3 regions of the Dermacoccus nishinomiyaensis genome follow, and region 2 is predicted to be linked to each of the others. Evidence: riboswitches for the same ligand, from Rfam matches in the RefSeq annotation. Region 2 holds a riboswitch; each other region holds the start of a gene.
What was found. Region 2 has a riboswitch for S-adenosylmethionine ahead of metX (homoserine O-acetyltransferase MetX). Riboswitches for the same ligand answer to the same signal wherever they lie in the genome.
Positions count from the first base shown of each region.

Region 1: it holds a riboswitch for S-adenosylmethionine, as region 2 does, so the genes downstream of both, DYE07_RS13970 (MetQ/NlpA family ABC transporter substrate-binding protein) here and metX (homoserine O-acetyltransferase MetX) in region 2, are expected to answer to the same signal.
Region 3: it holds a riboswitch for S-adenosylmethionine, as region 2 does, so the genes downstream of both, DYE07_RS02615 (bifunctional o-acetylhomoserine/o-acetylserine sulfhydrylase) here and metX (homoserine O-acetyltransferase MetX) in region 2, are expected to answer to the same signal.

Region 1 covers NZ_UFXX01000002.1:470,790-472,980, forward strand. Annotated here, with positions in the region: gene DYE07_RS13965 (neutral/alkaline non-lysosomal ceramidase C-terminal domain-containing protein) at 1-332, opposite strand, end outside; SAM riboswitch class IV at 545-656, shown strand; gene DYE07_RS13970 (MetQ/NlpA family ABC transporter substrate-binding protein) at 834-1,841, shown strand; gene DYE07_RS13975 (methionine ABC transporter ATP-binding protein) at 1,838-2,191, shown strand, end outside.
Region 2 covers NZ_UFXX01000001.1:726,185-728,375, reverse strand. Annotated here, with positions in the region: gene DYE07_RS03510 (hypothetical protein) at 1-733, shown strand, start outside; SAM riboswitch class IV at 823-930, shown strand; gene metX (homoserine O-acetyltransferase MetX) at 965-2,137, shown strand.
Region 3 covers NZ_UFXX01000001.1:528,342-530,532, forward strand. Annotated here, with positions in the region: gene DYE07_RS14635 (hypothetical protein) at 1-126, opposite strand, end outside; gene DYE07_RS02610 (GNAT family N-acetyltransferase) at 123-617, opposite strand; SAM riboswitch class IV at 741-856, shown strand; gene DYE07_RS02615 (bifunctional o-acetylhomoserine/o-acetylserine sulfhydrylase) at 929-2,191, shown strand, end outside.

The DNA of each region.
Region 1 (2,191 bases), on a different contig from region 2:
TTCCAGCCGTTCTTCCAGTTGCCCTGCTGCACGAGGCGATACGTGCTCGCGGGCGTGCCGCGACGTATGCGCCGCTCCATGGTGCATCGCGAGTACGAGACGCCCTCGCGCGACCAGACGTACGCGGTGTCCCAGTCGTGGTCGTCGAGGACGTCGACCCACGACGAGCCGACCTGACGCTGCACCTTGACGAACGTGCCCATCGTGCGGAAGTCATTCTTCGGGTGGCCGCCGCGGAAGACCGCCCGCACGCTCGAACCAGCCGAGCGTGTGGCGTCCGGCTGAGTCAGGACGTCACCGAAGTGCTGCCCGGGTGGGACGTCGTCGAACACGACGCCGGGGCCCTCGGCGCGTGGCCGACGTCACACTCATCACCCACCTAGACGATCGTCCAAGCTGTGTGAAGAAATCACTCACCCGAGCCTCGACGGCGAAAGACGCCGCATCAGCCACGCCGCGTGTCGCACGTCACAATCTTCGCCCACGTCTCATCTCCAGTGCCACAACTTGACGCTTTGTCGTGCGCGGCTCTAATCTCGCTGCTGGTCAAGAGATCCGATGCAAAGCCCTGGCTGGTCGGACGGCAACCCTCACACGCGTGGCGGGGTGCTCCAGGTGATGACCCGGCCGCGTCGACCACGCGGCAAGCACGCTCGGCACCCAACGTGACGGCATCCTCGTGAGCCTTCCGTTGCGCTGCCCAGGCCCCGAAAGGCATGCCCCGCACGACACCGCGCACCGCGCCCCACCCCGGCGCCCCGCCTTCACGCTGACTCCGCGCACCCGCGCCAGCCCCGCGCATTCGCATCCTTGCCGCCTCACCAGGAGAGATCATGACCGACAAGCACACCCCCGCCGACGAGACCTCGACGCCCGCCTCGTCCACGCATGACGCCACGAGCGCCGAGAACGGCGCGACCGCCCTGCCCCCGAAACCGAAGAACAACACCGGCAAGTACGTCGCGATCGGCGCTGGCGTCCTCGTCGTCGCGCTGGCCGCCGGCATCGGGGCCAAGGTGCTCGGCGGGAGCAGTGACGACAAGCTGACCCACCTCAAGGTGGGCACGACGGAGGCGTCGGACCCGTACTGGAACCAGCTCGTCAAGGTGGGCAAGGACAAGTACGGCCTCGACATCGAACCGGTCAACTTCTCTGATTACACCCAGGCCAACCCCGCGCTCTCCGAGGGCCAGGTCGACCTCAACCAGTTCCAGCACCTGCAATTCCTCGCCGACTACAACACCAAGGCGAAGCAGAACCTCACGCCCATCGGGGCGACGTACATCGTCCCGCTGGCGCTGTACTCGAAGAAGCACACGAGCGTCGGCCAGTTCCCCCAGGGCGGCAAGATCGCCATCCCCAACGATCCGACGAACCAGGCGCGCGCCTTGCTGCTGCTGCAGAGCGCCGGACTGCTGAAGCTCAAGGGTGGTGGCACCTCGCTGTCGACCCCGGCCGACATCGACGCTGGCGCCTCGAAGGTCACCGTCACAGCGGTCAACGCCGAGCAGACCGCGGCCGCGCTGCCGTCCGTCGACGGCGCGATCGTCAACAACAACTTCGCCGCGGACGCGAAGCTCGACCCGAGCAAGGCCCTGTTCAAGGACGACCCGCATGCGGCCTCGTCGAAGCCGTACATCAACGTCGTCGTCGCGCGCGCCGCGGACAAGGACAACGCCGACTACGCCAAGTTCGTCAAGGCCTACCACGACCCGAGCGTCGAGAAGCTCATCGAGGAGCGCACGAAGGGCACGAGCGTCCTCGTGAACAACTCCGCCTCCGAGGTGCAGGGCATCCTCGCGAACCTCGAGGCCCAGATCAAGGCGAAGGGATCGAAGTGACGGGCCCCTCCCCCACACCGACGAAGGCCGCCGCGCCGGCGAGTGCCACCCCGCCCGCCGTCGCCTTCCACGACGTCGGCAAGACGTTCACCCGCGGCAAGAGCCGGGTGACGGCTCTCGACGGCATCACGACGCAGGTGGAGCGCGGACGCATCGTCGCCGTCATCGGTTTCTCCGGCGCCGGCAAGAGCACCCTCGTACGTCTCATCAACGGGCTGGAGACGCCGACGCGCGGCCACGTCGAGATCGACGGCGTCGACCTCGCGTCGCTGTCCGCGAAGCAGGTGCGCGAGCTGCGCGGCCGCATCGGCATGGTGTTCCAGCAGTTCAACCTCATCCGCTCGCGCACG
Region 2 (2,191 bases):
TGCGCAGGCCGCCATCGCCATCGCCTATCGCTGCGAGCCGGGCCGCGTCGACATCGCGGCCCTCGCGAAACGCATCGAGCGCCGCGTGCCGCTGCACCACGTCCTCGGTGCCAGCGACGAGCACTGGTGGGCCATCGAATGCGAGCTCGGCTGCTGTGACGGCGCGATCCACGAGATCCCGTCCCTGTCAGAGCAGACCCGCGAGCAGCTTCGCCACGTCCGCCGCGGCGGCGAGGCCATGGCCGCCACCGCGCGCCCCGTTCCCAGCGTCGTCGACGTCCGAGCCGCCTGGGCACGGTTGTGCGACGTCCCCGACACCGCGTCGGGCACCCGGCGACGCTCCCGCAGCGCCGACCTGCAGGTGCTCGCCGACGCTGTCGTCGACGGCCCGACGCGCGATGAGATCCTCCTGTGCGTCGCACCCGAACTGTTCCGTCTGCTGAGCCCGGGCATGCCGCTCGGCGAGACGGGCCCGCTGATGACGAGCGCGTGCCTGCGAACTTGGCTGCCGCTCGTGCCGCGCCACGGCCGCGCCGCGTGGAAGGCCCTCGAGGCCGCCGCGACCTGGCGCGAAGGCGACCTGCGAGGAGCCGGTGCGTGCGCCGCGGCGTCGCTGCGCATCGGACGGACGTCATTGGGGCAACTGCTGCGCGACATCACAGGCACGGGGTTGTCGTACGAGCAGGCCGTCGGTGCGCTCCACACGAAGGCTCGGCAGAGTTCCGTCGCCTGACGAGCGTGCCGGTTGGGGGAGCGCGCCACATCGTGGACGTCGCCGCGCGGGCGATGGAAGCCGCGGGCAGGGCCGCCTACTGTGTCGCAGGTCAAGAGTTTCAGCGACACAAGCCCCGGCTTGCTGAGCGGCAACCTCCCTCGCGGCGGGGTGCCCCGGGTGACGACAGGGCCGCCCGTGGGCGGCAAGCGCGAGAGGTGGGTTGCGACCCACCTCGGAATCGAGGACGTCATGGTTTCGCACCGTCGCCTCGCCGTGGCCGACTCCGCGGCGCCCCTCACCGACGACGGGTTCAACCCGCACGCACGTGCCGTCCACATCGGCACCCTGACGCTGGAGAACGGCGCCGCCCTGCCCGACGTCGTCATGACGTACGAGTGCTGGGGCGAGCTGAACGACGACGCGAGCAACGCCGTCCTCGTCGAGCACGCCCTGACCGGAGACTCGCACGTCGTCGGGCCGGTCGGCCCCGGGCAGCCGACGGCGGGGTGGTGGCCTGGTCTCATCGGCCCCGGCGCGCCCCTCGACACCGACGAGCTGTTCGTCGTGGCGATCAACGTGCTCGGCGGCTGTCGCGGCAGCACGGGCCCCATGTCGCTCGCACCAGACGGCCGGGTGTGGGGCGGGCGCTTCCCACACGTCAGCGTCAGGGATCAGGCGCGCGCCGAGGCGCGGGTCGCCGACGCTCTCGGCATCGCGCGCTTCCACACTGTCATCGGCGGCTCCTTCGGCGGGATGCGCGCCGCGGAGTGGGTGGCGACCTTCCCGCATCGGGTGCAGCGCGCCCTCGTCGTCGCGAGCTGCGCGGCGGCGGGCGCCGACCAGATCGCGTGGGGGCACACGCAGGTGCGGGCAATCGAAGCTGACCCGGATTTCCGGGGTGGCGGCTACCTCGAGCAGGGCGTCTTCCCGACGTCGGGGCTCGGGCTCGCCCGCCAGATCGCGCACACCTCCTACCGCAGCGCGCACGAGTTGCAGGAGCGGTTCGGGCGCGAGTCGCAGGGAGCGGACCGCACGCTCGACGGCGGCCTGTTCGCCGTCGAGAGCTATCTCGAGCACCACGCCGCGAAACTCGTTGCGCGGTTCGACGCCATGAGTTATGTGCGGCTCACGCAGGCGATGGCGACGCACGACGTCGGCCGCGGCCGCGGCGGCATCGAGCCTGCGCTTCGGGTGTTCGGGGGTGAGCTCGTCGTCGCCGCGGTCGACTCCGATCGGCTGTTCCCGGTCAGTGCCTCCGCCGACATCGTCCGGGCTCACGGGCGCGGACGGCTGCGTCTCATCCACTCGCCGCACGGTCACGACGGTTTCCTCATCGAGGCCGACCAGATCGCGGCGCTCGTGCGCGAGGTCATCGCTCGGCCGCTCACGGCCGAGGCGGGCCGCGTCCGTCCCGTGGCGTGACGGCGGGCGCTCGCGGCACCTCGGGTAGCGTGTGAGCCGATCGCCACAGTCGCA
Region 3 (2,191 bases), 200 kb from region 2:
GACAGCGTCGCGCGCGAGGGCGCCGTCAGCACCGAGGTGCAGGACGACGGCGTTCGCGACCGGTTTGGACGGGCAGGCGATGCAGCGCTCGCGCTGATCGAGCGCCCAGATGACGTCGTCGCTCATGACGCACGCTCCGCATCGCGGCGGGCGTCGAGGCCGAACGGCGCCACACGCTGCATGTGACGTTCGTCCGGCGGGCCGAAGCCGGCCCGTTCGTACAGCCTGCGGGCACGCGGACGGGCGTTGAGCATCATTCGCGCGACGTCGTGCGCGTCGGCCCAGGCGTCGACGATCCGCAGCATCCGCTCGGCCAGGCCCTGGCCGCGCGCCGACGGCGTGACGAAGACGACCGCGATGTAGAGCGACGGCTGCGCCGGCCGAGCCAGCGCCGGGGGCCGGTGCACGAGCGACGTCTGCACCATGCCGAGAGCCGTCCCGTCAGCACTCGAGGCGAGCCACGTCGGCAGATCGTCGTAGTGCGCGAGCCAGTGATCGGCATACTCGGTGATGAAGCCGGAGCGGTTGCTCTCCCCCGCCTCGAGGTCCATCTGCAGACGCAGCGCCGCGCAGGCGAACGCGTCTTCGCGGCGCGCGCGGACGATCGTCGGTGTCATGGCAACAGTCAAGCACGGCATGAGGGTCGTCGCCCGTAGGCGCGTCGCGTCAGCACGGGGCCGCGACCGGAATGTGAGACAGCATTCCCGCCTGATGACACCACCCGGCCTAGAGTGGCCGCAGGTCACGAGCGCCAGCGTCAAACCCCGGTTTGCTGGCCGGCAACCCTCCCACCGCGGCGGGGTGCTCCGGGTGACGACCTGGCCCGGCGCCGAGCGCGTCCGGGCAAGCGCGGAGGGATTCCCCTTCGGGCACCACACGTACGGTGCGCCGCCCGTGCGTCCACGCACTCCTCAAGAGGGACATCATCATGAGCTCCGAGAACTGGGCCTTCGAGACCAAGCAGATCCACGTCGGCCAGAACGTCGACGGCGACACCGGCGCCCGGGCGCTGCCGATCTACCAGACGACGTCGTTCGTCTTCGACTCCGCCGAGACCGCGGCCAACCGCTTCGGCCTGTCGGATCTCGGCCCCATCTACACGCGCATCGGCAACCCGACGGCGCAGGCGGTCGAAGACCGCATCGCCGCGCTGGAGGGCGGCGTCGGCGCGTTGCTGCTCGCGTCGGGTCAGGCGGCGACGACGTTCGCCATCCTCAACGTCGCTCAGGCCGGCGACCACATCGTCGCCTCGTCCGCGCTGTACGGCGGCACGTACAACCTGCTGAAGTACACGCTCAAGCGACTCGGCGTCGAGACGACGTTCATCGACAACATCAACGATCTCGACGAGTGGCGCGGCGCCATCCGCGACAACACGAAGCTGCTGTTCGGCGAGACGCTGAGCAACCCCGACCAGAAGGTGCTCGACGTGCGCGGCCTCGCCGACATCGCGCATGACGCCGGGGTGCCGCTGTTCGTCGACAACACCGTCGCGACGCCGTACCTGCTGCGCCCGATCGAGCATGGCGCGGACGTCGTCATCCACTCCGCGACGAAGTACCTCGGGGGGCACGGGACGTCGATCGCCGGCGTGCTCGTCGACGCCGGGACGTTCGACTACGCCGCCGACCCGGCGAAGTTCCCGCAGTTCAACGAGCCGTCGGAGAGCTACCACGGTCTCGTGTTCGCCCGCGACCTCGGCGTCGGATCGCCGCTCGGCGCGAACCTCGCCTTCATCCTCAAGGCGCGCGTCGAACTGCTGCGCGACCTCGGCGCGGCCGTCTCCCCGTTCAACGCGTTCCTCATCGCGCAAGGCCTCGAGACGTTGTCGCTGCGTGTGGAGCGACACGTGGAGAACGCGAAGAAGGTCGTCGAGTTCCTGAAGTCGCAGCCGCAGGTCGAGAAGTTGTTCTACGCCTCCGACCCGTCGAGCCCCTACAAGGAACTCGCCGACCGCTACCTGCCCGCCGGCTCCGGCGCCGTGCTGTCGTTCGAGATCGCCGGCGGCGTCGAGGCGGGCAAGAAGTTCGTCGACGCTCTCGAACTGCACTCGCACGTCGCGAACATCGGTGACGTCCGTTCCCTCGCCATCCATCCTGCGTCGACGACGCACTCCCAGGGCAGCGACGAGGACCGCCGCGGCGCCGGCGTGACGCCCGGACTCGTGCGGTTGAGCGTCGGCATCGAGAAC